4 regions of the Hymenobacter sp. J193 genome follow, and region 1 is predicted to be linked to each of the others. Evidence: riboswitches for the same ligand, from Rfam matches in the RefSeq annotation. Region 1 holds a riboswitch; each other region holds the start of a gene.

Region 1 (7,285 bases):
TGTTCTTGCCTATGTCGTGCACGTCACCTTTCACCGTGGCCAGCAGAATTTTGCCGGCGGTCTGCCGGTCGCCGCTTTGCTTGTCGGCCAGCAGATAGGGCTCCAGGTAGGCTACGGCCTTCTTCATCACCCGCGCCGACTTCACCACCTGGGGCAGGAACATTTTGCCCGCGCCAAACAGGTCGCCCACTACGTTCATGCCGGCCATCAGCGGACCTTCAATCACTTCGAGCGGCCTGCCCACCTGCTGGCGCACTTCCTCGGTATCCTGGTCGATGAACTCCGTGATACCTTTCACGAGGGCGTGTTGCAGGCGCTCTTTTACTGGCAAGCTGCGCCAGGCATCGGCTACTACCTCCACCTTGTCCTTCTGTTTCACCGTGTCGGCAAAGTCTACGAGGCGCTCGGTGGCGTCGGGGCGGCGGTTCAGCAGCACGTCTTCCACCAGTTCCAGCAGGTCCTTGGGCACTTCGTCGTACACGGCCAGTTGGCTGGGGTTCACGATGCCCATGTCGAGGCCCGCCTGGATAGCGTGGTAGAGGAAGGAGGAGTGCATGGCCTCGCGCACTACATCATTGCCGCGGTATGAGAAGCTGATGTTGCTGACGCCGCCGCTGGTGAGGGCACCGGGCAGGTTTTGTTTGATCCAGCGGACGGCCTCGATGAAGTCCAGCGCGTAGTTGCGGTGCTCCTCCATGCCGGTGCCCACCGTCAGGATGTTGGGGTCGAAGATGATGTCTTCGGCCGGGAAACCCACTTCGTTCACCAGGATGTCGTAGCTGCGCTGGCAGATTTCGATGCGCTTCTCATAGTTGTCGGCCTGGCCGTTCTCATCGAAGGCCATGACCACCACGGCGGCGCCGTACTGGCGCACGGTGCGGGCGCGCTCCTTGAAGGTTTCTTCGCCTTCCTTAAGGGAAATGGAGTTGACGATGCTCTTGCCCTGCACGCATTTCAGGCCGGCTTCCAGCACGCTCCACTTCGAGGAATCAATCATAATCGGTACCCGCGAAATATCGGGCTCCGAGGCAATGAGGTTCAGGAACGTGGTCATGGCCTGCTCCGAGTCGAGCATGCCTTCGTCCATGTTCACATCAATGACCTGGGCACCCCCTTCCACCTGGTCGCGGGCTACTTGCAGGGCAGCTTCGTAGTTGCCGGTCCGGATAAGGCGGGCAAAAGCGCGGGAGCCGGTTACGTTGCACCGCTCACCCACGTTCACGAACAGGCTTTCAGGGTAGATACCGAAGGGCTCCAAGCCACTCAGGCGGGTAGCTTTCGGTAGCTCCGGCAGCTTACGCGGCTCGTACTTCCCGGCCAGGCGGGCCAGCTCGCCAATGTGCTGGGGCGTGGTGCCACAACAGCCGCCTACCACCGTCACGAGGCCTTCCTTAAGGTAATTTTCTACTACCCCCGCAAATTCCTGCGCCGACTCATCGTAGCCACCAAAGGCATTCGGCAAGCCGGCGTTGGGGTAAGCGGAAATGTGCACATCCGCAATGCGGCTCAGCTCCTTGATATACACCTGCAGCTGATCGGCCCCGAGGGCACAGTTCAGGCCCACGCTTAGCAGCGGCAGGTGGCGAATCGAGTTCCAGAAGGCCTCCACCGTCTGCCCCGAAAGGGTGCGGCCGGAGGCGTCGGTAATCGTGCCCGAAATCATGACGGGCACCACGCGGCCGCCTTCATCGAAGAACTTCTGCACGGCATACAGGGCCGCTTTGGCATTGAGCGTATCGAAGATGGTTTCGATGAGCAGGGCGTCGGAGCCGCCGTCGATGAGGCCGCGCACCTGCTCGTGGTAGGCGGTGGCCAGCTCATCAAAGGTCACGGCCCGGAAGCCGGGGCGGTTCACGTCGGGGGAGAGCGAGGCGGTACGGTTGGTGGGCCCAATAGCGCCGGCCACGAAGCGGGGCTTGTCGGGGTTCCGGGCCGTAAACTCGTCGGCTACTTCCCTGGCAATGCGCGCCGACTCGTAGTTGAGCTCATACACGATATGCTCCAGCCCATAATCGGCCTGCGCAATGGTGGTGCCACTGAACGTGTTGGTTTCCACCATATCGGCCCCGGCTGCGAAGTAATCGGCATGGATGCCTTTGATGATGTCGGGGCGGGTTAGGCTGAGCAGGTCGTTGTTGCCGCGCAGGGGCTTCGGGTGGTCGGCAAAGCGGGTGCCGCGGAAGTCGTCCTCGGTCAGCGTATGGCGCTGAATCATGGTACCCATGGCGCCGTCCAGAATCAGGACGCGCTTGGCAAGAATATCGTGGAGCGGGGAGGCGGTGACGGTCGGCATATCGGCTCTTCTCAGAAAATCGGCAGCAAAAAGTGCCTATCCAGAAAGAGCCGCGTGGGGGCGCGAGTCCTGTACTTATCTTCTTCCAGCGCACCTAAATGCCCTGAAACGGGAGTTAGCACCTTGTTTTATTTCAGGTTGCTAAGACGTCGTCGGGCCCAATCCCTCGGTCTTTCTGGATAAGTAACAGAGGCGAAGATACGGCGGAACGAACTAAAAACAACAACCCCGGCCAGTGAGAAGGCCGGGGTTGTTTAAAGCAGAGAAGCTGCGTCTGACAAGAGCTAGTCTTTTTTGATGCAGTTTGGGACAGTTTTGCCGTCTTTCTGCTTGGTGCCAGCCTGCTCGTAGCCTTTCCAGCACGGATCCGTTTTTTTAGCCGAAGTAGAAGGAGTTTTCTTGGTAGCCATAGCTGCGGTGCGCGGAGTTGAATGAAAATTACCGCACACTCTACTTTACGACCAGGCAACGGTATTGGTTTGTCGGGCGGTCTATACGAACTACAACCGTAGGAGCGTTTCTTTGCCTGGGGCTGCCAACGTCACTATCTTATTCTTTCTTCCGATGAAGCACTTATTCACCTGGCTGATATTGTTGTTGAGCGCCGCGCCGCTACTGGCGCAAACATCCGCGCTACCCGTGGGCACGGGGCTGAAAGGCACGTATTACCGAGGGATGAACTTCGAGGAAAAAGTCTTTACCCGTACCGACCGTCAGATTGATTTCGACTGGGAACACATCCCGCCCAGGCCGGATATGCCCACGGAGGAGTTTTCGGTGCGGTGGCAGGGCTGGCTGCTGGCACCGGTCACGGGAGAGTATGAGTTTTCAACGGTGATGGACGACGGTTTCCGGTTCTGGCTGGGCGGGAAGCGGCTAATTGATGCCTGGCGCGACCAGGACCACCTCAATGCCACCGTGCGCATTAGGCTTCAGGCCGGCCGGTACTATCCGGTGCGCATCGAGTACTTTCAGAACGGAATAGAGAGTCGGGCGCTGCTGCAATGGCGGCGTACGGAGGAGCTGGGCGGCTTCGAAACAGTGAGCAGCAAGGTGCTGTTTACGGCTCTGCCCGGCTCAGCCCGCCCTATTCCGGTAGCGCAGCCCCGGCCGGTGCCCGTGGTAGCTGCCGCTCCTAAGCCAACGCCCGCGCCCGTGGCGGCCCCAACGACGCCCCGCCGCCGGCCCACGCCCGCTGCCCGGCCGGCCACCCGCCCCGCCGTAGCTGCCGTGCCCGCCGCCCGGCCAGCTCAGGCGGTTGTTTCGGCACCAACAGTGGCTCCGGCCGCAACGCCCGACTCATTGCCCAGCCTTGCCAATCTGGCGAAGGGCGCTGTGGTGGAGCTGAAAAACCTGTATTTCGAACAGGGCCGCGCCCGGTTGCTGCCCACCTCACAGCCCGAGCTGAACCGACTGGTGCGGCTGCTCCGGACGGAAGCAGCGGCCCGCTTCGAAATAGCCGGCCACACCGATAACGTGGGCGACGCAAACCTCAACCAGCAGCTTTCCGAGCAGCGGGCCCAGATTGTGCGCCGCTACCTCGTCCAGCACGGCGTAGACTCGCTGCGCCTCACGGCCGTCGGCTACGGCGGTACCCGGCCCGTAGCCGATAACGGTGACCCACGGCAGCGCCCCCGCAACCGGCGGGTGGAGCTGGTGGCGCGCTAATCAGCTTCCAGCTACTGCGTCCGCAAAGCCCTGGACGCTGTGCGCCTGCGGTTGCTTCTTGCCTCCTTGAGCTACTTCTTGGGGCCGGCCACGACTTCCAGCATCGTATCGGCCTGGAGATACTGCTGAGCCAGCTGCTGCAGCTCAGGGGCCGTTACGCGCTGGATTTGTTGCACGAAGTCGGTGTAGTAGCTGGCGGGCAGGCCCAGGAATACGATGCTCTTATACTTGTCGCACTGCTCAAACACGGTGCTCAGCTCATTGGCAAACTTGCCGGCCATGTAGTTTTTGACGGTTTGCAGCTCTTCAGCGGGAATAGCCTCGTCCTGCAGCAGCTGTAGCTCATGGCGAATTTCCTGAATGGCGGCCGCGGTACTGGCGGCGTTGACGTCGGTGCCAATGACGAAGCTGGTGGCATGCTCCCGGGGCGTAACGCTGGCGTAGATGCCGTAGGTGAAGCCCTTGTCTTCGCGGATGTTCTTCATCAGACGGGAGCCAAAATAGCCACCTAATACCTTTACCAGCACCTGCAGCCGATGCGTGTCGGAGTGGGCAGGGGAGGGCCACAGCCGGCCAATCCGGATGGAGGACTGGATACTCTCCGGCACCGTAACGTAGTCGGCCGCCAGGGGCAGGCCAGAACTGTCGGCCTGCGTGTGGGCTTCATTGACCGGGGCACTGGCGCTGCCGATGCTGCCTAAAGCGGCCTGAACGGCTTGCTGCTGCGCCGGGCCCACGTCGCCGCAAAGAAAGATTTCAGCATCAGCAAATGAATACGCCTGCTGAAAGAAAGCCTGGAGCGTTTCCCGGGGAATAGCCTGAAATGTGTCTTCCTGAAATACTACCCCGTAGGGCGTATCGGCCCCAAACAGGTTGCGCGAAAACCGCTCGGCTGCCAGATAGCTGGTTTTTTGCCGCTCGATGCGCACGTTCTGGATGGTGCGGGCCTTAAGCTGCGCCAGCTCGGTTTCGGGGAAAGTGGGTTCCGTAAGTACATCAGCCACAACCGGCAGCAGCTGGCCGAGGTGGCGTGCCAGGCAGTAGAGCGTGAGCGTAGCGCGGTCGAAGCCCTGCTCGCATTCCAGGGAGGCACCGAAAAAGGCAACTTCATCGGCAATCTGGCGGGCGGTGCGGGTGCGGGTGCCTTCCAGCAGCATACGGGCCGTGAGCACCGAAGCGCCCGGCGTGGTATCGTACCACTTGCCGGCCCGGAATACCACCTGCAGACGGATTACGGGCTGGGCCGCGTTGCGCAGGATATGCAGGCGGCTGCCATTAGGCAGTGAAAGCACGTCAGCCGCGGGCAGCGTGATGCTGGCCAGCGGCTGAACGGGAGGAGCAATAAGACGATTGAGCATGAATGTTAGTTCGTGGGAGCCGGGTCGCCGGCCGGTGAGGCGGCATCGGCGGCCCCGGCAAAGTTAAAGTGCAACGATACCCGCAAGGTTTGGGAAAGCGGGTTGTTTTTGTTGTTCGGAACCAGATAAGCGGCGTCTACCCCAAACACCTGGTAGCGCAGGCCGGCCCCGAAGCTCAGATACTGACGCGCCCCCTTCTGTGGGTGCTCATAGAAATACCCTACGCGGGCCGACAGCAAATCATTGTACCAATATTCCAGGCCCGCAGAAATGTTGATTTCCTGTAGCTCTTCCTTGAAGCCGCCGGGAGCATCACCAAACGAACTGAAAATAGAGCTGACCAGTCCTTTGCCGGCGCGGGAGCGGTTTTCCGCGTCTATTTCTTCCAGCACCTGGCGGCCCCGGCCGGTGGTGTCGCCCGTTACATAGTAGGGGCTGGGCACCAGCAGCTTGTTGGCATCCACCGTGAGCGTGAGCTTGTTGTAGGCGTCCAGCTCTTTCGTAATGGCCGTACCCAGCTTCAGGTTGGCGGGCAAAAAGTTGCCCTGCTCGGGGTTGGTGTAGGTGATTTTGTTGCCGATGTTGGAAATAGCCGCGCCCAGCGCCAGGTTGTAGTCCTGGGCTCCGATGGTCAGGTCTTTGGTATAGTACAAACCCAGATCAACGGCGGCGGCGTTGCCAGGGCGGGTATCACCCTGCCCGCCGGTGAGGTTGGAGCGAATGTAGCGGGCGGCTACGCCTACGCCCAGGTTTTCGCTCAGCCGCTGCCCATACGATACGCTCAGCGAGTATTCCTTGGGGTTGTACGTACCGTTGTCGGCGTTATTGATGTCGCGGAAGTTGATTTCACCCAGGTCGAAATACATGAGCGACACCCCGAAGGCGGAGCGCTGGCCCACCTTGTGGTAGCCCGAGAGGTAGCCCAGGCCCATATCGTCCGTCACCTGGCGCAGCCAGGGCGCGTACGAAAGCGAGGCGCCCGTGGCATTGGGCATAAAGCCTAGTTTACCGGCGTTGTAGTACATCGAATTGGCATCGGGCGAAATGGCGACGCCGGCCTCTCCCAGGGCAGCGGAGCGGGAGTCGGGGCTGAGGGTGAGCACCGGCACGGCCGTCGTAATAGCGTGGTCATCCCGCTGCTGGGCCAGAGCGCCCGTAGAGAGAGTGAAAAGCCCGGCCGCAACGCTTAGCCGTACAGTCAACTTCGATAACATACTGAGGGGTGAAATGGTGGTGATAGGGAAGGGCAAAGAAAGGGGTTAGCGCAGCAGTACAAGCTTCTCGAACTTGCTGACCTGCGAGCCGTCGCGCGGAGAACGAACGTGCACCCGATACAGATACACGCCGCGGGCTACCTGGTCATTAAATTCGTCGCGGCCGTCCCAGCTCAGGGAGCCTACGTGCGACTTGCTGCTGACCAGGTTTTCGGACAGGGTGCGGATAAGCTTGCCGGTAACGGTGAAAATCTGCACCTGTACGTCCAGCTCCTCACCCGTGCGGTTGTGGTCGAAGTGAAACGTAGTGGAGGCGGCAAACGGATTGGGGTAGTTCAGCAAATGGTCCAGTGCCAGCTTCTCATTACGCACCACCACAAACTCCAGCTCCTGCTCCGACGAGTTGTTGAACGTGTCCCAGGCTTTGAGGCGCAGTACGTGCGGGCCGGGCGCGAGGTTCTTGAACAGGTAGCGCACCCGTCCGCTCCGAAAGTTGTCTACGTCGGCGGTGTAGTACTCATTCAGCACCAGTACCTGCGTAGGGGCATTGTCCACAATGGCTGTGATTTCGTGACCGATGCCCGAGCCGGCCGTGTTGATGCCGCTGCTGTCGCGCAGCACGGCCAGCAGCGTAGTGGTAGGGCTGGTGAGGCCGCCAAACACGAACGACTCATTATCCATGAACAGCTGAATGGTGGGCGGAATCGTGTCGCGCCGGGCTTCACCATTGACGCCCCCGATCAGGATTTCCC
Region 2 (7,285 bases), 2.6 Mb from region 1:
CCTGCTCTGCAACGTGGCCGACACGCCCGCCGCCTGCGACTTTTACCTGGGCTCCATCGTGCAGAAAGGCGACCTGAAAATTGCCATCAGCACCAACGGCAAGTCGCCGACCATTGCCAAGCGCCTGCGCGAAATGCTCACCCACGCCCTGCCCGACGAGCTCCACGACGTGCTCCAGCGCATGGCCGTGATTCGGGAGAAAGTGGGCGGCGACTTTGCTCACAAGGTAAAGTCCCTGAACGCCGTGACGGCCGAACTGACGGGCGGGCCAGCCTATGAGTCGCCGGCGGCAACGCGGTGGCGCAAGATTGCCACGGCCTCGCTGCTGGCATTTGCGGCCATGCTGGTGTTCAACATTCTCTCCTACTACTTCACCTGGCAGCAGGTATGGGACGTGGCCAGCTCGTCGCAGACGTTCTACATCTTCGTAGCCATCGGCTTCGGGGCTCAGCTGATTGACGGGCTGCTGGGCATGGGCTACGGCGTGGTCACAGCCATCAGTTTGATGACGCTGAACATTTCGCCGGCGGCCGTCAGCTCCAGCATTCACACCGCCGAAATGTTTGCCAGCGGGGCCTCGGGCTACCACCACTACCGCTTCGGCAACGTGAACAAGAAGCTGTTCAAGGTGCTGCTGATTCCGGGCGTGCTGGGCGCTATTCTGGGCGCCTTTCTGCTCTCGAAATTCGGGGAAACCTACGGCAGCTACGTGCGCCCGTTTCTGGCGGTATACCTGTTGCTGCTAGGCATCCGCATTATCTCGAAGGCATTTTCCAAGCCAGGCCCGCGCAAAAAGCACAAGAAGCTGGGCTTCCTGGCCGCAGCCGGGGGTTTCCTGGATTCATTTGGCGGAGGCGGCTGGGGCCCGCTGGTAACCAGCACCCTCATTGCCGGGGGCCGCACGCCGCAGTACGTTATCGGCTCGGTGAGCGTCACGGAGTTCTTCGTCACGTTTGCCAGCGCCCTCACGTTTTTCGCTACCATTGGCATTTCGCACTGGCAGATTATCCTGGGGCTGATTGTGGGTGGGGTTGCTGCTGCGCCCTTCGCTGCCCGCCTGGCCGGCCGCATTCCCACACGCTGGATGTTCGTGGGCGTGGGTTTGATGGTGATAGTGTGGAGTATGTGGTCGTTGCGCAAGCTGTTTATGTAGCTCCGGTAGGTGCGGAATAGTAAAAAAGCCCCGTAGTATGAGCTACAGGGCTTTTCTTTTGACTACTGCTGGCTTAGGGCCGCTGGCCCAGCAACTCGCGCCGGCCGGGTCGCCAGGTGTTGTCGAACGTTTTCCATACCTGCACCTGTCCATCAGCGGCGGCCACAAACACAAACCGCCCGCGCAGCTCCCGGCCCAGCGGAATACCAGGGTTGTCGCGGTCTGTGCGCCAACGGGTTTCGGTGTTGAAGGCAAATTCCAGGATAAGCGTATCGGGGTGCGGCACCAGGATTTCGGTGAGGGAATAGCCTTGCCGCTGCATCTGCCACAGGGCCCGGCGGCCGGCTTCCGATTCTATTTCCAGGGTGCGCGTAGTCTGGGGCCAGTAGCCGTTGCGGCGGCGGTAGTCTTCGAGGCTGGTCCGCAGAGCCGGGGGCAGCTGCACAGACTTTTTGGTACGCACGGGCTCCGCCTGCGGATACGCTTCGCGGGTAGCCACGGTGCCCACGCCGGGCACCACATTGTGGTAGGTGCGGGTGCAGGCGCCCAGCAGGCTACAGATAGCCAGCAAAAACATAAACTGCCGCATGAAGTCGGAAAATATCGGGTGGGAAATTGCTTTTTACTGCGCCGCTATGACGGCTTCTGGTAGCGGGAGTTCCACCTGAGCAAAACCAGGAGCCGGGTACGCCGGCGGCTGGGTGGTCTGCTGCACCCGCCGCAACAGCCAGTACAGCACCAGCGCACTTACTGCCACTGCTCCGAGGTATGCTCCCCAGGAGCCAAATGCTTCCACGGCCGACTTTTTCTCTAGTTCCTGGCCACCAACTACCAGACCCAGAAAAGCCAGCAGATTGTTTAGGGCGTGCGTGGCCATGCAAAGCCACAAGGATTGGGTGCGGTAGTAGAGCCACCCCAGCAGCAGGCCAATCAGCCCGGCTCCTACCATCTGCGCCGGGTTAGCGTGGATCAGACCAAACAGCAGCGCCGATTGACCAATGGCCACCCATGGCCGCTGCGGGTAATTGCGCAACAGTCCCGCCAGCAGCACACCCCGGAACAGCAATTCTTCCAACACCGGCGCCGCCACACACAGTACCCCGAAAGCCAGCACGGGCGTTTTGGCCAGCTCTTTAAAAGAAGCGTCGGCCCAGTTGGGCAGATGCAGCAAATCCAGCAGGGAAAGCACCGTTACCATTGCCAGCACCACTATGGGTAGCGCCGCATATAGCCAGGCCTGCTCTTTACCAAGGGGGCGGACGGGTACCCAGCGGCTGCCAGCCCGCCGACGCAACACCCCCAGCAAGGCCAGGTTGCTGCTGATCGTGACGATAACCAGCGTGGCCGGGCGGGAAAAGTTCAGAGCTTTTTCGCACAGCAGGAACACCGGCACGCCTACCACCAGCATCACCAGCAGATACCACCCCAGAAAGGCCCAGCTTTCCTTGATTGTCGGATAAGCTGATGGCTTGTGGATTATCGATGACGTCTCGGGCACACTTGGTTCCATGCGTGAAATAGGCTGATAAGGGAAGACAGATCAGGAGTAAAGCTACTTATAGTCTTTCACTACAACCCGGCTAGTGCAACAGCTCAGGTCTGCTGCCGGAAACCCATCTTCCTCAGCGCATGTTTACGCTGCTCGTTGCGCGGTCCGCTCCTGGCCCAGCTTGCTGTGCTTGCGGCCGTAGCCGAAGTAGATAGCCAGCCCGATAGCCAGCCACACGGCCAGACGGAGCCACGTTTCCCAGGGCAAGGATACCATCATCACCAGGCAGGTAACGATGCCGAGAATGGGCACCAGCGGCACCAGTGGGGTGCGGAATCCGCGCGGCGCGTCGGGTTCTTTTTTGCGCATGATGAGCACGCCCGCGCACACCATCACGAAGGCCAGCAGCGTACCAATGCTCGTCATCTCGCCGACCACTGAAATCGGCACGAAGCCGGCAAACAAGGCAATGAACAGGCCCAACAGCAGGTTCGACTGCAGGGGCGTGCGGAACCGCTCGTGGATGCGGGCGAAAACCGGAGGCAGCAGGCCATCCTTGGCCATGGAGAAAAACACCCGGCTCTGACCCAGCAAATCCACCAGAATAACGGAAGTATAGCCGATGATGATGGCCAGAATAACGGCCGAAGAAAGCCAGGCGTAGGGCGTTTTTTCGATGGCAATGGCCACCGGCGCGGCGCTGTTCTTGAACTCGGTGTAGTTGGCCAGACCCGTCATCACGTGGCCGAAGAGCACGAACAGCACAGTGCAGATCAGCAGGGAGCCGATGATGCCAATAGGCATATTGCGCTGCGGGTTCTTGGTTTCCTGGGCCATGGTAGCCACAATATCGAAGCCGATGAACACGAAGAACACCACGCCCGCCCCGCGCAGAATGCCGCTCCAGCCAAACTCCCCGAACACCCCGGTATTCTGCGGGATGTAGGGTTGGTAGTTGGCCGGATCGATGTACTGCCAGCCTAAGGCAATGAACACCAGCACCACAGCTACCTTTAAGGTAACTACCAGTGCATTAAACCAGGCCGAGCCCGAGGTGCCGCGGATGATGATAAGCGTAATGGCCAGCACGATGAGCATGGCGGGCACGTTCACGAAGCCGTGCACGGTGCTGCCATCGGCCAGCGCGGCCGTTTCAAACGGCGACATCACCAGCTGCGGGGGTAGGTGGATGCCGTATTTGCTCAGAAACTTGAGCAGGTACTGCGACCAGCTAATAGCCACCGTAGCGGCGCCCACCGAGTACTCCAGCACTAGGTCCCAGCCGATAATCCAGGCGAACAGCTCGCCCATGGTGGCGTAGGCGTAGGTGTAGGCCGAGCCGGCTACCGGCACCATGGCGGCAAACTCAGCATAGCACAGGGCCGAAAAGGCGCAGCCCACGGCCGCCACCACGAAGGAAAGCGTGACGGCCGGGCCGGCGTTGTTGGCCGCGGCAATGCCGGTGAGCGAGAACAAACCGGCCCCGATGATGACGCCAATGCCGATGGCAATAAGGTTGAAGCCGTTCAGGGTGCGTTTCAGGGTGCCCGCACCGGTTTCGGCGGCCTCCAGCCGCAGCATTTCCAGGGACTTTTTAAGCATAAACAGGGGTGGCGAGAAGCCGCAGCTTCCCGGGTAAGTGAAGAAAACAGCGCAACCTGATTCCTGACGGCAGAAAGACAGGCTGGCCGGTCAGCGTAGACCGGCGACGTTTGCGCAGAATAAAAAACAGAGGAAGGGAGCCGAAAACGGCCAACTCAGGCCCGCAGGCAACTCAGCTCAGCAACAACACTGCTTGCTACAACACGCCTCAGCGGCCACATACGGGCACAAGGAGGCAGCAGGAACAACAGGGCGAGCAGTAAGGCGAGGCAGAAAGTCCACGGCAACTTGTTTTTATATGGTCAGGAGTTGGCACCGTTCCGCGGGGTGCGGGTGGTTGCCGGCGCGTCGTCGAGCCTGTCTCTCGGCACCTCTGTATAAAAACAATCCTTCAGGCTAGAAAGAATTGATGCCGCAAAGGTAGCCCCGTATTCCGGGGCCCGCAAACCCCGCTTTCTACCCGATACACCACCCCAAATAGGTTAACTCCCTAACGAACAGCACCCTAATTCAAACGACAGGATTCAGTTGTGAAAGTTTAAGTCGAAATTTTAAATTTTTTCAGAAGGCGTTTTGGCTTGATCTGGAAGAAACTGGCACCGGAGTTGCAAACCACCCCAATGAAGCCGGTTTTTCTGTTTCAGCCGGACGCGGACTTCACTTCACCAGTTGCACAAATTCACTTCTTCCTTCGTCATGAAAAAGCTTCTTGTAGTTCTGCTCGCCTTCTCGTTTTCCGCTGGCGCTGCTTCGGCCCAGACCACTACCGCTCCGGCCGGCAAGCCGAAAATGCACCACGGCCACAAAGGGCAGAAAGCCAACCTCACGCCCGAACAGCGCGCCGACAAAGCCGCCAAGAAAATGGCAGAAAAGCTGAGCCTCACAGCCGCCCAGACAACTCAGGTACGTCAGCTGCACCTAGCCCGTATCCAGGAAATGCAGGCCCACAAAGCCCAGGCCGGCACCACTGCTGCCCCCGCCGATAAAAAGCAGCATCATGCCGCTATGAAAGCCGGCAAGCAGCGCTACGAAGCCCAGCTCAAGCAAATCCTGAGCGCCGAGCAGTACGCTAAATACACCCAGCTGCAGGCCGAACGGATGCAGAAGCGCAAAGCCCACCGCCAGAGCATGGCGGCCCCCCAGCAAGGCAAAAGCTAAGCCGCTGATTCACGCATAGAAAAGGCCCCGACGGAAACGCCGGGGCCTTTTCTATTTTCTTTAGGCATGCCATTCCGAGCGAAGCGAGGAATCTGAGTCAACCGTTTGTAAACATTAACCCAGATTCCTCGCTTCGCTCGGAATGACATGCCTTAAGGTGCTTCGGAAGCAAACCAGCGCAGGCGGTAGCAGTTGATGGCGGTTTCGCCGAGCTGCTCGACCAGCTTGTAGTTGGCCACGGCGCCCACGGCCGCCCCAATGACGGGAATGAGCTGGGCCAGCTTGGCCAGGTCGATGTAGTCGCGGTACTCCTGCTGGAAGGTGAGCCAGTCAAACTCGTTGACGTCGGTGGGCAGGGTGTGGCGGTAGGTTTCCCAGGTGGCTACGCGCTGATAGATTTCGTTGCGGGTGTGCTGGGAGCTGAAGGCCAGCTGAAAGATGTGCAGCAGAAACAGCCGCTCGGAATAGTCGCGCACATCGTGGCCGTAGAGGGCCGCTACGTCGAAGAGAAGCTTGAGCTTGAGGCCGAGCAGCAGGGGAAAATCGGCGAGGCCGAGAAGGAAGCCGCCGGCACCGGTGGCGGCTCCTTCGGCCGCGGCCGTGTTGCGGTAGTAGCGGATGCGGGTGCGCACCAAGGCTTCACGCTCGGCCAGGGCCGTATCGGCGAGGGGCTTGCGGGTGGTGTGCATGGAGCCGAACAAGACGCCCTGCACCATTTTCTGGATGGCTACGGTGAGGGCCTTGTGCAGCTTTTCGGGCAGCAGGGCGTTGAGGCGCGCTTGCACCCGGCGGGTGAGGCGCCCCAGCAGCGTGGGCTTCCGCTGCATCCGTTGCTGCCAGGCTTCGAAGTCGTTCATATGGTTGCGCTAACGGGTTTTAGCCCGCAGAGGGCGGGGAGGGTTTCGCGGAGGGCGCAGAGGGTTCTTCCAGGCCGTTTACTTTGCGGAATATGCCGTTTTTGATTAGAGGCACGTTGAAGTTGATGAGCAGGCCAAGCTTATAGCCGGAGAGCTTGAGGTAGGTGACCAGCTGCATGTGGTGTACTTCCAGCAGCGTTTCCACCGATTTTAGCTCCACCACTACTTTATCTTCCACCAGCAGGTCGAGGCGGAAGCCTTGCTCCAGCGTCAGGCCGTCGTATACCACGGGCAGGGCCACTTGCGTCTGAACCCGTAGGCCAGCTTTGCGCAGCTCGTGGCACAGCAGCGTCTCGTATACCGATTCCAGCAGCCCCGGTCCCAGCGCCATATGGATGGTAAACGCCGCCTTCCGAATCAAAAACGAAATATCATTCTCGTGCATCTGCGTCCTCTGCGTCAAGCCTCAGCGCCCTCTGCGGGCTAAAATCCGTCAGGTCCGTAAGCTATACACGCGCTCTATCATTTCCACCACCTTCAGGCCTTCTAGCGCATTGGTGGTAGCCAAACCGCCGTTCTGCAACGTCTCCAGCACGTTTTCGATGACGTGGACGTGGTTGGCGGCGGAGCCCTGGTAGGCGCCGTAGTGGTTGGCGGGATTGGTGGGCGGCAGCATGGGCAGCTGATAGTTGCGCAGGTGGCAGTGCTCCACTTTGTCCATGTACTGGCCGCCGAGGCGCAGGCTGCCGTGCTCGGCTACCACGGTGAGGGAGCTTTCGAGGTTCTGGTCCCACACAGCGGTGCTGTACTGGAGCGTGCCGCTGCCCCCGCGCACGAGGTCGAAGGTAACGAGGCCCGAGTCCTCGAACTCGGTGAGGTGCTGGTGGTTGAAGTCGCGGAAGCGGGCCGAGATGTTGGTGATGTCGCCGAACACCCAGTAAAGCAAGTCCACGAAGCTGGCTGAACTGGGTGAAGAGCGTACCGCCGTCCTGCTGGCGGGTGCCGTGCCAGGAGCCGGGCGTGTAG
Region 3 (7,285 bases), 1.3 Mb from region 1:
TGGAAGACCTGCTGGGCCTCACGCTGCGCTTCTACCAGGAAGCCAAAGCCGCCAAGGACTACAGCAAGGTCGACGACATCCGGGCAGCGCTCAAGGAGCAGGGCATCGTGGTGAAGGATACCAAAGCCGGCGTCGACTGGGCCTACAGCGAAGACTAAATTTTACCTCCTCTGTCATGCACTGCGGCTTTGCCTTTGCACGACGGCCTTTTTACCGCTATGAACTTTCGCCTTTTCCGTCTGGCCCCCACGTTGCTGGCCGCTGGTCTGCTGATTGCCGGATGCCGGGACCAGCAGAAAACTCCCGAAACTGCCACCGAGCCGACGGAGAAGCCCCTGCCCAAAGCCCCCGCCTTCAGCGCCGACTCGGCCTACGCCTACGTGGCCCGGCAGGTGGCTTTCGGGCCGCGCGTGCCTAACTCCAAAGCCCACGTGAAAACCGGCGACTGGCTGGTGCGGGAGTTTAAAAAGTACGGCCTTACGGTGCGGGAGCAGCCCTTTGAGGCCATGGCTTTCGATGGCAAGATGCTGAAGTCACGCAACATCGTGGCCCAGTTCAATCCGCAGGCTGCCCGCCGCGTGGCCATCTTCGCGCACTGGGATACGCGCCCTTTTGCCGACAAAGACAAGGAGCACAAAAATGCACCGCTCGATGGTGCTTCCGACGGAGCCAGCGGCGTGGGCGTGGCCCTGGAGGTGGCCCGAGTGCTGGCCGCCCAGCCCGACAGCCTACAGCCCAACGTGGGCGTGGACTTCATCCTGTTTGACGCCGAGGACTACGGGCACGACGACACCAGCCAGGGGGAGTTGACCAACCAGCTCGAAGCCCTGGGCAAGGACAGCTGGTGCCTGGGTTCTCAGTACTGGGCCAAAAACCTGCTGCCAGCCGGCTATAAGGCGCAGTATGGCATCCTGCTCGATATGGTGGGCGCCAAAAATGCCAAGTTCAGCCGGGAGCAGATTTCCCGCCAGAATGCCTTTAGCACCGTGGCTAAGGTGTGGGACACGGCGGCCCGTATCGGCTACTCCGACGTGTTTATCTTCAGGGATATGGGTGGCATAACCGACGACCACGTGTACACCAACCAGGCCGGCGTGCCCACCATCGACATCATCGACACGCTGCCCTTCGGCGACGAAACCTTCCCGGCCTATCACCATACCACCCAGGACAACATGAGCGTCATCGACCGGCGCACCCTGAAGGCTGTGGGCCAGACGCTACTGCAGGTGCTGTATGGGGAGTAAAGGCCCTGCTCCTGCCACCAAATAAAGCCCCGGCTGCGTAAGTTGCCAGGGCTTTATTTGGTGGCAGGAGCAGGCGGGGATAGAAGCGTCCGGCCAACCAACTAGCGGCTACACATATTCCAGCACGGCGCCGGTGTCTTCTACAGTAAGCCGTGCCTCGCGCCCTACTACCAGCGCCATATTGCGGGCCTCGTGGCCTACCGGAAAGCCATGCGCCACCGGAAAACCATACATGGCGGCGTACTGCCCAATGATTTCGTTGGGCGTCTGGCCGTAGGGCGTGGCATTGTCCTGGGGGTTGGTGAAGTGCCCTACAACCATGCCGGCCAGGTCGTGCAGCTTGCCGGTTCGGTCCAGGTGCACCAGCATCCGGTCGATGGCGTAGAGGTATTCGTCGATGTCTTCCAGGAAGAGAATACGCCCGGCGGTGGATACGTCGGAGGCGGTGCCGGTGAGCGTTTGCAGCATGCTCAGGTTGCCGCCCACCAGTTCACCGGTAGCAGTGCCCAATTGGTTTTGTTGGTGCGCGGGCACCTCGTAGCGCACCCCCTCCCCAAAAAGCGTCCGGCGCAGGCTGTCCACCGACTCAGTGCTGCCTTCTTGATGAAAGAAGATGGGCATTACCCCGTGAATGCTCTGGTAGCCCAGCCGCAGCAGGTGGCAGTGGAGAGTGGTTACATCGGAGAAGCCTGCCACCCACTTGGGGTCTTGCCCAAAGCGCGAAAAGTCAATCTGGTCGATAATGCGGGGAGTGCCGTACCCCCCGCGTGCTACCAGTATGGCCCGGATGGCGGGGTTGTCGAGCTGCTCCTGCAGGTCGCGGCGGCGTACTTCATCGTCGCCCCCAAACTGGTGGTGCGCCACGTTGGTGGATTCGCCCAGTACCACGCGCAGCCCCCAGCTTTCCAGGGTAGCCACGGCAGCAGCCAACTCCTCGTGCGAGGCCTTACGGGCAGTACAAACAATGGCAACCTGGTCGCCGGAACGAAGCGGAGCGGGGCTGATGGTAGGCATAGCGCAAAGCTACGCGGAATGAGGAAGCGGGATAATAAAGAGCTAACTCTTCGCTCCCATTAGCCTGCCGGGTTAGGGCTCAGTACTTCCACGATGAGCAGCCATCTGGCGTCGGTGCGGCGCCAGACGTGCAGGTAGAAGCCGCGCTTCGGTGTGGTTTCCTGGTACCCGAGGGTGTAGCCCAGGTCGCCGGCCGCTGATATACCAGAGCGCAGAAGCGAGAATTGAACCGGGCGGGGTGAGGTTTCTATTAGTGCCCGGGCCCCATTGCCGATATAAGGCAGCTGCCCTTCGCGCAATAACCGCAGATCTTCCGTAGCGCCCAGCACTGGCTTGTAGGCCTGGCGCAAACTCAGGCGGCTACGCTGGGCAAAAGCGGATTCGGCAGCCAGGAGCGTCTGGTGAAAGCGGGCCGTATCGACGGAGGCAGGCAGCTTAGTAGGGTATTTCGTGGGCCAGACGGCCTTAGTTGGCTTGACGTAGGCCGCGTGCGACACGCCGCCATCATATATGGCTTCCCAGGCGCCAGCCGAATTCTTCTGCCAGAGGGTGAAAAAATCACCGAAATCAACCGGTTTATCATCGGTTGAAACGGGGTGGAACTCCCAGGGGCCAGTAGTAAAACCCAGGTCGCCGGAGGCCGCAATACCGGCGTGTACGGGCCGCCACAGCAGGCGTCCGGGCTTCTCGGGTTGGTTGGCATACAAGGCCGCTCCCGTCTGAAATCGTCCTTCACTGAACATCCACGCCCGGCTGAGAAACCTCCCAAACGCATCCTGTACGCTGTGCTGACTGCCATAAGCGGCAAACGTTACTTCGGCAGCTACCATCTGCTGAAAGTCGGTTTTTACGGTCTTGTCGGGTTTGGGCGTGGCGGATGGCCAGCTGGTTAGCAGACCCAATAGCGGAATAAGCAGAGGCAGGAACATGGGCGGGCAGCGGGCTGGGAAGTAGAGCAGCTAAAGATACACGTCCGCCCCGCCAAATTCTCCTATGGTACGTGCCTATCTGTACTACACGAATGCCCGAGCAAAGAAGCGCTCCAGGAAGTGCGTGATTTGGGCGGTTTCAATCAGAAAGCCGTCGTGTCCGAAGCCGGACTCCATTTCGGCGTACATAGCGCCGGGAATGTGCCGGGCCAAAAGCCGCTGCTCGGCGGGCGGAAACAGCACATCCGAGCTGATGCTGACAACCAGCGTGCGGGCCTGAATGCCGGCCAGCACCGGGGCCAGCTCGCCGCCGCGCCCTCGCCCCAGGTGGTGCGTGTCCATCGTGCGCGACAAAGCCACGTACGTGTACGCGTTAAAGCGAGCCACCAGCTTGTCGCCCTGGTATTGCTGGTAGGCGCTGGCCCGGAAATCGGTTAACTGGTCGTCGGTGGGCTCAGCCTGGGTTTGCTGGTAGGCGCCGTAGCTGCGGTAGCTGAGCAGGGCCGTAGCCCGGGCTGCCCGCATACCAGCCGCGCCGCCATCGGGCGTGGCCGCGTAGTAGGTATCGTCGGCAAAGATGGCCAGACGCTGCGCTTCATTGAAGGCAATACCCCAGGGCGAGTGCCGGGCGTTGGTGGCCAGCACTACCAGGTTTTCGAACAGCGTGGGCTGCTGTACGGCCCATTCCAGCGCCTGCTGCCCGCCCATCGAGCCCCCGATCAGCGTATGGATCCGCTCGATGCCCAGGTGCCGGCGTAGCTGCTCGTGGGCCGCCACCAGGTCGCGGATGGTGAGGAGCGGAAACGCCTGAAACCACGGGGTTTCCGTGTCAGGGTGGGGGCTGAGCGGGCCGGTAGAGCCGTAGCAGGAACCCAGGATATTGGCACACACAATAAAATGCTCCTCGGGATTGAAGTAGCAGCCCGTGCCAAACAGGCCGGGCCACCAGGCCAGCACATCGGAGTTGGCCGTGAGGGCGTGGCACACCCACACCACGTTGTCGCGGGCCGCATTGAGGGTGCCGTAGGTGTGGTAGGCTAGCTGCGCGTGCGGTAGTACGGCCCCGTTTTCCAGCGGAAGGGCAGCAGGTAAGCGGTATAAGTGCGGTTCAGCGGTCATAGATGCGTCAAAAACAAAAAGCCCCGGGAAGGGGCTGAATCAGCAGGCACCAAAGCGGTAAAAGGCCATCCACCAAACTCGGTGCCGTACAGTTGATCCAGCCCCAGACCAGGGCAAGATGAGCCGGGCGGCACGGGGCCTTCCGGTCATCTGCCTGCGGCGTACACTGGAAGTTGACGCCCGGCCGCTCTCTCAGGACGGCCGGGCTCTCAACCCCTCTCCGGTTATCAGACTTCCAGTGGAGCGGCGTGTTCGATTTCGGGCTCAGGCAGCAGGTCGCCGTCCTGGGTTTCGATGGGGGCGGCGTTCTGCACCGCGTCGAAGGCCTGCTGCAGATCGGCGCGGATGTCCTCAAAATGCTCGATGCCCACCGAAATACGCAGCAGTGTGGGCGTAACGCCGGCGGCCTGCTGCTCCTCTTCGGAAAGCTGCTGGTGCGTGGTGGCCGAGGGCTGGATGATGAGCGTTTTAGCGTCGCCCACGTTGGCCAGGTGGCTTACCAGCTTCAGGTTGTCGATAAACTGCGTGGCCGTATCCTTGGAGCCTTTGATGGCGAACGTGAGCACGCCGCCAAAGCCCCGCGTGAGGTATTTCTGGGCCAGCGCGTGGTAAGGGCTGCTCTTAAGGCCGGGGTAGTTCACGGCCTCCACCTGCGGGTGCTGCTCCAGCCACTCCGCCAGCTTCAGCGCGTTTTCTACGGTGCGCTCCACGCGCAAACTCAGGGTTTCCAGGCCGATCAGCAGCTGCCAGGAGTTGAACGGGCTCTGCGAAGGACCGAAGTCGCGCAGGCCTTCCACCCGGGCCCGAATGATGAAGGCAATGTTGCCAAACGGCCCATTTTTGCCGAATACGTCGTTGAACACCAGCCCATGGTAGCCCTCCGAGGGCTCGGTAAACTGCGGGTACTTGCCGTTGCCGAAATCATACTTGCCGCCGTCCACAATCACCCCGCCAATGGAGGTGCCGTGGCCGCCAATCCACTTCGTAGCCGACTCCACCACGATGTGGGCGCCGTGCTCCAGGGGCCGGAACAGGTAGCCACCCGCCCCGAAGGTGTTGTCCACGATAAGCGGCAGGTCGTGCTTCTCAGCAATGGCAGCAATAGCCTCGAAATCAGGCACGTTGAAGCCGGGGTTACCGATGGTTTCGAGGTAGAGGGCCTTGGTGTTTTCGTCAATCAGGGCCTCAAAGCTTTCGGCCTTGTCGCCGTCGGCGAAGCGCACCTCTATACCCAGGCGCTTGAAGGCCACTTTGAATTGGTTGTAGGTGCCGCCGTACAGAAACGAGGTCGAAACGAAGTTGTCGCCAGCCTGCAGAATGTTGTTGAGGGCAATGAACTGAGCCGCCTGCCCCGAGGAAACAGCCAGCGCTGCCACCCCGCCTTCCAGCGCCGCCACACGCTGCTCGAACACGTCGGTGGTAGGGTTCATCAGGCGGGTGTAGATGTTGCCGAACTCCTTGAGGGCAAACAGGTTGGCGCCGTGCTCCGCGTTCTTGAACACGTAGCTGGTAGTCTGGTACAGCGGTACGGCGCGGGCACCGGTAGTGGGGTCGGGCTGCTGGCCGGCGTGGAGTTGGAGGGTTTCGAAGCGCAGGTTCTGAGTAGACATAATGGGGCTGATGGAAAGGAAGTTGGAAGAGAAACCGAAGGCGAATGGAAAGGAAAACCGGCTACGAAGAAGCGTAGCCGAGCCCGTATCGGGCCCGAAAAGCCGCCGAAAATGAGCGGGTCAGGTTAGCCGATACCGCCCGGTGCGTTGAAAAGCGGCAACACCGGACAAAGCTGGGCAGGCGGGGAAAGGGAGGCTGGAGCCGAAATGGCTAGCAACAGCAACAACACGCGCCGCAACAGGGGCGCATTCGCATTCGCTCCGCAACCGGGCTAAGAGCAGCCACGCGGAAACCCCACGGCTGAACGGCGAGCAAAGATGCGGCCGGAGCGGTAGGGTTAGTAGAGGCGAAAGCGAAGGAGTTTTCCATGGTACTCGAAGGTTATATGCCCCGCCGCCGGAAGGCTGGTCGGGCAGGAATTGGCACCTTTCGCGCGGTCGAAGGTTGCCAGCGGGTCACGGAGCCTGTTCTCTCGCCGCTTCTGTATAAATCCTATGAAAACTACCCCGCCGCGAGCGGGGGAGTACCGGGTTGGTGTTGCAAAGGTATAGCCATGATTTTGATATATGCAATAGCTATTGAAAATATTTTACAGAGTTTGTCTGCCCATGTTAGTAGGTCATATTAGTAGGTATAAATGTTGATTAACCTACTGTTTATAAGCAAAATGAGACGAAAAACGCAGGCGGAATAACTATCGGTTTTTATGAAGTAAGCCGTTGGCCAGGAATATTTTTTCAGCTTCTTTCACCGCTAAAGTATCATAAGTCGGGAGTCAGAAAGCTGATTCGACAACAAAAAAGCCACCCTTGGACGAGTGGCTTTTTTAGGATATTATCGAGAAACAGGGCTGTCTAGAGCTTGGGCAGCGTCAGTACCTGGCCTACTTCAATATGGTCGGGGTTAGCGCCAATAGTGGCTTTGTTGGCGTCGTAGATCTGATGCCACTTGGCAGCGTCACCGTAGTGGTGCTTGGCAATCTTGGAAAGGGAGTCGCCACTTACTACAGTATAGGAGTCACCAGCAGTGGTGGCAGCCTGGTTGGTATTACCGAAGAAGTCGGTATTGGCAGCAGGAACAGGGTTGGCGGCGGGGGCAACAGGCTTTTTTTCGCCTTTGTCGGAAAGAAAATCAAAAAGTCCCATGGCAGTACGAATCGTTAAAAGGTGTAGGGAGAAGTAGCCGACTATCAGGCAGATGCCCGTAGGGTTGAGCTTTCATACGCCGCCCTGCCCAATAGGTTTTTGTTGGTAGCATAAGGGAACATCTTTTACCAGCCCGCCGTAAGAGGCGCATAGTTGGCGGCTCGACTATATAGCGCTGGCTGCCTTCTCTCCCTGAACTCTCTCCGTTCACCAACTCCCT
Region 4 (7,285 bases), 2.7 Mb from region 1:
CGCTGCCGGCCGCCGCCACGGCGCTGCTGATACCGGGCACGTAGTCGGTGCGCAGGCCGTGGGCTTCGGCGTAGAGCATTTCCTCCCGGCCGCGCCCAAACACGAACGGGTCGCCGCCTTTCAGACGCACCACGTGGCCGGAGCGGTGCGCGTGCTCCACAATCAGGGCGTTGATTTCGTCCTGGGAAAAGCTGCGCATGCCGCGCCGCTTGCCCACCGATACCAGCACGGCCTCGGGCCGGGCGTGTTGCAGCAGCTCGCGGTTGGCCAGAGCGTCGTAGAGAATGACATCGGCCTCACCCAGCACCCGCGCCCCTTTGAGCGTGAGCAGCTCCGGGTCGCCGGGGCCGGCACCAAGGACGGTCAGACGGGGCGTTTTCATACGGTGAAATGGTGAGGTGGTGAAATGGTGAGTTTCCAGGCCGTCATGCTGAGCGCAGCCGAAGCATCTCTACCTCTGACTACTTCTAGCGTGAGGACAAAGCTGTAGAGGTGCTTCGGCTGCGCTCAGCATGACATTCTATTGGCTTGAACACTAAATCGAAAAGGCAACCGGGGGCTGAACCGGGGCGGTGAAGTACTCGGAGTTGGCAGCTTCTACCAGGCCGGCGGCGAGGGTGTCGCCACTTACTTCATCCACCAGAATGAAAGACCCGGTGGCGCGGTTTTCCTGGTAGAGGTCCACAGCCAGGGGCTGGGCGGTTTTCAGGCGCACCCGCACGATGTCGTTGAGCTGGGCCTGCTCGGCCGATACCCGGGCAAACGTGTGCACGTTCACCTTGTAGAGAATGGCCGACACGGACGCTTTCGAGAGGGTGGTGTGGTGTTGCACGAGCAGCTTGCGGCCGGGCCACAATGGCTGCTCGCTCATCCAGCACAGCGTAGCTTCCAGCTCCCGCGTCACCGTAGCTTCGGCCGCGACGGGCACCAGGGCGTCGCCGCGGCTCACGTCCAGGTCGTCGCGCAGGCGGATGACCACGGCCTGGGGCGCGGCGGCAGATTCCACTTCCTGCTGGTTTACTTCAATGGCTTCGATTTCGGATTCCAGGCCGGAGGGTAGCACCCGCACCCGCTCGCCGCGGCGGTACTGGCCACTCAAAATCTGGCCGGCGTAGCCGCGGTAGTCGGGCAGCTCAGGCGTCTGGGGACGAATCACGTACTGCACCTGAAAACGTGGGGCAGAAGTCGTTTCTACGGCACTGGGCACGCTTTCCAGGTGCTCCAGCAGGCTGGGGCCAGTGTACCAGGGCAGGTGCTTGGAGCGCGTCACCACGTTGTCGCCATTGAGGGCGCTGAGCGGAATGGCCGTAGCCGCCGGCAGGTTGAAGTGGTTGGTAAGGGCTGCATAGTCAATGGCAATCTGGTCGAACACGGCCTGGTCGTAGTCTACCAAGTCCATCTTGTTCACGGCCAGCACGAAGTGGCGGATACCCAGCAGCGCGGCAATGAGGGTGTGGCGGCGCGTCTGCTCAATCACGCCCTGGCGCGCATCCACCAACACAATGGCCAGGTCAGCGTTGGAGGCGCCCGTGACCATGTTACGGGTATACTGCACGTGGCCCGGCGCATCGGTAATGATGAATTTGCGGCGGGGCGTAGTGAAGTATTTATAGGCTACGTCGATGGTAATGCCCTGTTCCCGCTCGGCGCGCAGGCCGTCGGTGAGGAGGGCGAGGTCTACCACGCCGCCCGAGGCCTGCCGCTTTTCCAGGGCCGCCAGCACATCCAGCGACACGGATTCGGAGTCGTATAGCAGCCGCCCGATCAGGGTGCTTTTGCCGTCGTCTACGCTGCCGCAAGTGATAAATCGAAGAAGGTCCATAAAGGTGAACTTGTGAGTTTGTGAAATTGTGAATGGTCGTTCAGGTGAGGTGCAGAATTCACAACTTCACCTTTCACAACTTCACCACTTAGAAATACCCGTTGCGCTTGCGGTCTTCCATGCCGGCTTCGGAGATGTTGTCGTCGAGACGGGTAGCACCCCGCTCGCTTACTTTGGCCAGCAGCAGATCCTGGATGATGTCTTCCACCGTGGCGGCGTCGCTTTCCACGGCGGCCGTGCAGGTAGAGTCGCCCACGGTGCGGAAACGCACCTGCCGCGTCACGATTTCGTCGTCCTTGTCGAGGCGGATGTGCTCGGTGAGGCCCAGCAGCTGGCCCGAGGGCAGCACCACGCAGGTACGCTCGTGGCCGAAGTAGATGTCGGGCAGGGTGATGTTCTCGCGCTGGATGTAGCGCCACACGTCCAGCTCCGTCCAGTTGGAAATGGGGAATACGCGCACGTTTTCGCCCTTCTGGATGCGGCCGTTATAGATGTTCCACAGCTCGGGGCGCTGGCGCTTGGGGTCCCACTGGCCAAACTCGTCGCGCACCGAGAAGATGCGTTCCTTGGCGCGGGCCTTTTCCTCGTCGCGCCGGGCCCCGCCGATGCAAGCATCAAACTCAAACTCCTCAATGGTTTCCAGCAGCGTGTAGGTTTGCAGCGGGTTGCGGCTGGGGTACTTGCCCATCGGCTCACGCAGGCGCTGGCGCCGGATGGTGTCCTCCACACTGCGCACAATCAGCTTTTCGCCCAGCTGCTCGGCCAGCGTATCGCGGTAGGCCAGCACCTCGGGGAAGTTATGCCCGGTATCCACGTGCACCAGCGGAAACGGGAAGCGGCCGGGGCGGAAGGCTTTTTCGGCCAGGCGCGTAAGCACAATGGAGTCTTTGCCACCCGAAAACAGCAGGGCAGGACGCTCAAACTGGCCGGCTACTTCCCGCAGGATGTGGATGGCTTCGGCTTCCAGCCGGTCGAGGTAATCGAAGGAAGGGGTACTCATAAGAAACTGGTCTTGCTTGATACTTAGTTGGCGGGCACCGGCTCCACCACCGGGTCGGGACCATTGTGGTGGGCGGTGGCGTGCAGACCGCATTCTTTGGCCGAAAGGTCTTCCCACCACCAGCGACCGGCGCGGAAGTCTTCGCCCGGCTTGATGGCGCGGGTGCAGGGCGCGCACCCAATACTCACAAAGCCCTGCTTATGTAGTGTATTCACCGGAATTCCGTGCTCCTGGGTGAAGGCCACCGCCTCTTCCCAGGTCCAGTCGAACAGCGGGTGAACTTTGATGAGGTTGTGCGGCGCGTCCCACTCCACCGGCTCCATCGTCTGGCGGTTCTGCGACTGTTCGGCCCGGATGCCCGTTACCCAGGCCTGTTGCCCGGCCAGGGCGCGGTTCAGGGGTTCTACTTTGCGGATGTGGCAGCACTCCTTGCGGTTTTCCACGCTCTCATAGAAGGAGTTGGGGCCTTTTTCGAGGAGCAGCGCCTGCAGGCTTTCCTGCCGGGGCGCATACACCTCAATCGGCTTCTGGTAGCGCAGCAAAGTCTTGTTCCAGGTGGCGTAGGTTTCCTGGAAGTTGCGGCCCGTATCGAGCGTGAATACCCGAATGGGCAAGTCGAACTCAAAAATCAAGTGACTGATAATCTGGTCTTCCAGGCCAAAGGAGGTCGAGAAAACCGCCGAGTTGGGGTACAGAGAAGCCACGAGGCGCAACCGCTCCAGGGCGGTGGCTGGCGTGAGCTGATGGCGCAGGTCGTCCAGGGGTGGACCAACCGGCGCGGCCAGGGCTGCGGGCATACGACAAGCAGGGAGAAGGAGAACCGGCCGGAGAAAGGCAGCAGTTCGGCGGAGAATCATCCTGCGCGGAAGCTGGCCTGACGTGGGCTGGTCGGGGCGCTGCGGCAGAACAAAAAGCGGCCTGTGCTAAGCCAGGCGGCCGCTAAGCATAGCGGAGCTGCCGGGGGCTGAAATCAGCGCACAAACCAGGAAAAGTAGGGGTGTGAACTAGCAACAACACGCCATGCCCATCGTAGCACAACACCCATGCTGTACAGCAATGGAAGTGGCGGAGGCAGGGACGAGGTTGGACAAGTGGTTCACGGTTTGTTGTTTTTATATGGTCAGGACTTGGCACCGTTTCGGAAATTCCGCTGGTTGCCGGCGTTTCATAGAGCCTGTCTCTCCACGCCTCTGTATAAAAACAATCCTTTGGGGGGTAAAGAATTGGTAGGGCAAAGGAAGGGTCGAAATTTTATACTTCCAAATTTTCTTTTTCATGGGTAACCGCCAGCCAGTGAAATTAGCCGCTGATTTAGTGGAAATATCTAACTCGGGTGGTTGCTGTATGCCTACTAGTGAAATAGTGATTTTGGTTACTGGTTGACAGCTGGGCAATGCAGTGAGAATACAATTTCTATGACTGTCCCTTTGCCTGGTACAGCGGCCAAATAGGGCATTGATGCCAGCCTGAAAAACCTTTCTTTACTCGTTTTTAAGTTATGACATAATGATTTCCAACAGGCGTCATCAACTTGACTTGGCTGCCCGGTGCCCGGCTTAACGGCCCCTTACTGTGGGCCTAGGCCAACCGGTGAGAGTACAATCAGGTCAGCGGGTTTCGGTGCCGAAATTTTTGCATCAAAGCCTTGGCCTCTGGGGCAGACTTGGTGAGTAGAACCAGCGTGGCATACACTACCGTCAGTACCGCCGAGCGTACGAGCATGGCTACCAGTGGCGAATTGAAGGAGGGAACCAGCCAGGCGGCTCCGCCGGCTACTACCGCACTCAGCAGAATAAGCGGGATGCGGCCGGTGAAGGGCTGCATGCGGTAGCTGTGCCATACAAACCAGGTGCGGGCCAGGTTGATGCTCACAATGGCCAGCAGAAATGCCACCGCTGCCCCCGTCAGCCCCAGGCGCGGAATCAGCAGGGCATTGAGGGTAATGGTTACCAACGCCAACGACACGTTGAACAGCAGATCGTAGCGGTAGCGCGGGGAGGTGACGAGGATGAGCCCGTTGAGGCCCGTGATACCGTCGAAGAGGCGGGCCAAGAGCAGTACCAGCACGGCCGTAGTGCCAGCTTCAAGCGCGGGGTTGCGCATCAGGCCGTAGATGAAATCCAGGTTCAGCGCGATGCCCAGAGCCAAGTAGCAGCCCAGCACGGCATTCAGGCGGGTGGTGTCGCGATAGAAGGCGGCCATACGCGGCAGGGCGTTTTCCTTCCAGTAGTCGGCCAGTAGCGGGAAGGCAATTTTGTTGAGCGAGCGGGCCGGCAGCGTGAGGGCCGTGCTGATGAAAAATGCAATGCTGTACACGCCCGCTGCGGCCAGGTTCAACTGGGAGCCCACCATGAGCGTGTCGATGTTCATGATGATGGTGCCCGAAATATTGGCCAGCAGCGCAAACGCCCCGAAGCTCAGAATACCCCGCAACGGCTGCACGCGCAGGGCCGCCGCCTGCGGGCGCACGTGCAGCTCGCCGATGTAAGCCAGGTAACCCGTAAGCAGCAGGGCAATACCGCTCATGCAGCCGATGTACGCCAGCACGTAGCCGTGAAACGACAGGTAGCCCAGCCCGTAGAGCACAGCCGCCCCGGCCTGTAGCACCCGTAGCAGAATTTCCTGCACAAACGACGAAAAAGCCGTGTGGTACAGCCCTTTCAGGTAAGCGTCCTGCAGGGAGTACAGCATCACGAACAGCGCCAGCCCCGCCGCCCAGCCGTAGTAGGAGCCAATGAGGGCGCGGTCCTGCTCATAGAAGCTGAGCACCAGCGGCCTCCCGCTCAGGTACAGCACCGTCACCAGCGCAAAGCCCAGTAAAGGCACGCCTAGCAGCAGCGGCAGAAACCCCTGGTGCCCGGTTTCCCGGTTGCGGAAATACGGGAAAAACCGGATGCCCACACTAGCAAACCCCAGTGCCGACAGCTGCGCATAAATGGTGGCAATGGCCAGCAGCGTGCTGGTCAGGCCCAGCTGGTTGGCGGCCAGAAAGCGCGGCACAATGAAGGCCGTATTCAGAAACCCCAGCGCCAGCCCCAGGTAAGAAATAATGGTGTTGCGCAGCCCCTGCCGCTGAACGATGCCCAAGCGCGGTGATTTAGTGATTTAGTGAATTACCCCTTATGTCATTCCGACGCAGGAGGAATCCGGGTTTGTCTTTTAACGCTGAACCCAGATTCCTCCTGCGTCGGAATGACAGTTCTAGGACCGCTGTGCGCAAATATCCGAGCCGTTGACGAAGGTCACGTGGCGGCCGCGAAGGTACTCCATGATGGTGTGGAACTCGCGGGGGCCGTTGTGGTGGTTGGCCGGGTCGAAGTTCTCGTTGTGCCAGAGCACCGTGCACACGCCCCCAAACCGCTCGATTTCCTGGAACATGGGCGTGAGGGCCGGCAGGATTTCCGCTGGTTCCAGCTGCAGGTAGCGCGGGTGGTAGAGCGTAGCGTCCATCACGTTCAGCGGAATTTCGAGGAAGTCATGGGCTTCGCCGGTCTGAAAGTTGAACGGGTAAAAAGGCAGACAGTAAGAGTTGCGGAAGCCGAAATGCTCAGCAAAGCCTAACGTGGAGTCGTAAACCGACGTGAGTTCCTCAACTAGAATTGGAGTAAAGCGCGGCTCCCACCTCAGATAGTGGAATCGGTTGCCGAAATAAGTGCCCGAATCAAGTGGCAAGCCGGCTATTTTCCGGACTGTGGCGGTTTCGATTACTAAATTGTAATCATCCCCACCTGCGCTTAAACTGCCGTGAACTGCTATTTCAGAGCCATCTTCAAACAATTGACGAATCTGGTTTATAAGCTTCGAATGGTTGATTTTATAATCCGCATTGGGCGTGCCATTGGCGGCTTTTCGGTGCTCAGGCAGAAAGAAGAACGTGCTCTTTGCCCCGTACGAAGCCACGGTTTGCTGTACCTGCGCCAGGTTGTCCCAGGCATCGGGCTTGGTGAAGTGCTGCCAGAGCTGCCGGCCGAAGCTAAGCAGCTTGCCCTGGCGCAGGGCAGCGTTGGCCGGAGCTTTCCAGGCGCTGTACAGGTTGTCGATGTCGTGGGTGATAAAGGCGGCCCAACTCGCGCCGTTTGCCCAGCGGCGCGGGCGCAGCGGTTGCCCGGTTACGTGCTCCACGGCCGTTTTCAGAATATCGAAGTAGTAATTGACGACAGGCACGGTCACGAAACCGTAGCGGCTCTGTACGCTGGCCGAGTAGGGAAAGCGTCCGTGCTGGTCGCGCTCCTCGGAAAAATACTCCTGCCAGCCGCTGAGCAGGTAAAACGCCGCCGAAATAATGTCCGGACAGATAAAGGATTTTCCTTCTGGCAGCAGTTCTATTAGTGGTTCTCCGGCGTCGCTGTCAAAGAAAAAAGGAATACTTTTTCCCCGCCACTGCCGCCAGTTTATTTCAAATGAATGTGGATATGGTCGTTGTAGAGCGAAAAACTCATCTTCTCCACTACCAATAACTATCT

What was found. A riboswitch is a leader RNA that binds a small molecule or an ion and turns the genes downstream of it on or off. The one in region 1 is predicted to bind S-adenosylmethionine.
Region 2: another riboswitch for S-adenosylmethionine. It lies ahead of LRS06_RS18095 (amino acid permease); the one in region 1 lies ahead of metH (methionine synthase).
Region 3: another riboswitch for S-adenosylmethionine. It lies ahead of LRS06_RS12295 (O-acetylhomoserine aminocarboxypropyltransferase/cysteine synthase family protein); the one in region 1 lies ahead of metH (methionine synthase).
Region 4: another riboswitch for S-adenosylmethionine. It lies ahead of LRS06_RS18155 (phosphoadenylyl-sulfate reductase); the one in region 1 lies ahead of metH (methionine synthase).

The regions. Positions count from the first base shown of each region.
Region 1 covers NZ_JAJONE010000001.1:1,490,970-1,498,254, reverse strand. Annotated here, with positions in the region: gene metH (methionine synthase) at 1-2,293, opposite strand, end outside; SAM riboswitch class I at 2,366-2,479, opposite strand; gene LRS06_RS06465 (hypothetical protein) at 2,578-2,703, opposite strand; gene LRS06_RS06460 (PA14 domain-containing protein) at 2,858-3,961, shown strand; gene LRS06_RS06455 (pitrilysin family protein) at 4,033-5,319, opposite strand; gene porV (type IX secretion system outer membrane channel protein PorV) at 5,325-6,521, opposite strand; gene porU (type IX secretion system sortase PorU) at 6,579-7,285, opposite strand, start outside.
Region 2 covers NZ_JAJONE010000001.1:4,133,406-4,140,690, reverse strand. Annotated here, with positions in the region: gene LRS06_RS25460 (TSUP family transporter) at 1-1,153, shown strand, start outside; gene LRS06_RS18105 (hypothetical protein) at 1,227-1,742, opposite strand; gene LRS06_RS18100 (CPBP family intramembrane glutamic endopeptidase) at 1,776-2,663, opposite strand; gene LRS06_RS18095 (amino acid permease) at 2,787-4,244, opposite strand; SAM riboswitch class I at 4,536-4,628, opposite strand; gene LRS06_RS18090 (DUF4890 domain-containing protein) at 4,941-5,402, shown strand; gene LRS06_RS18085 (EcsC family protein) at 5,555-6,259, opposite strand; gene LRS06_RS18080 (GxxExxY protein) at 6,279-6,704, opposite strand; gene LRS06_RS18075 (hypothetical protein) at 6,753-7,211, opposite strand.
Region 3 covers NZ_JAJONE010000001.1:2,809,148-2,816,432, forward strand. Annotated here, with positions in the region: gene cysS (cysteine--tRNA ligase) at 1-158, shown strand, start outside; gene LRS06_RS12275 (M28 family peptidase) at 219-1,247, shown strand; gene LRS06_RS12280 (LD-carboxypeptidase) at 1,356-2,261, opposite strand; gene LRS06_RS12285 (hypothetical protein) at 2,321-3,190, opposite strand; gene metX (homoserine O-acetyltransferase) at 3,275-4,309, opposite strand; gene LRS06_RS12295 (O-acetylhomoserine aminocarboxypropyltransferase/cysteine synthase family protein) at 4,537-5,919, opposite strand; SAM riboswitch class I at 6,299-6,412, opposite strand; gene LRS06_RS12300 (LysM peptidoglycan-binding domain-containing protein) at 6,775-7,065, opposite strand.
Region 4 covers NZ_JAJONE010000001.1:4,149,152-4,156,436, forward strand. Annotated here, with positions in the region: gene cobA (uroporphyrinogen-III C-methyltransferase) at 1-382, opposite strand, end outside; gene LRS06_RS18145 (sulfate adenylyltransferase subunit 1) at 536-1,822, opposite strand; gene cysD (sulfate adenylyltransferase subunit CysD) at 1,911-2,822, opposite strand; gene LRS06_RS18155 (phosphoadenylyl-sulfate reductase) at 2,846-3,619, opposite strand; SAM riboswitch class I at 3,932-4,023, opposite strand; gene LRS06_RS18160 (lipopolysaccharide biosynthesis protein) at 4,425-5,909, opposite strand; gene LRS06_RS18165 (hypothetical protein) at 6,024-7,285, opposite strand, start outside.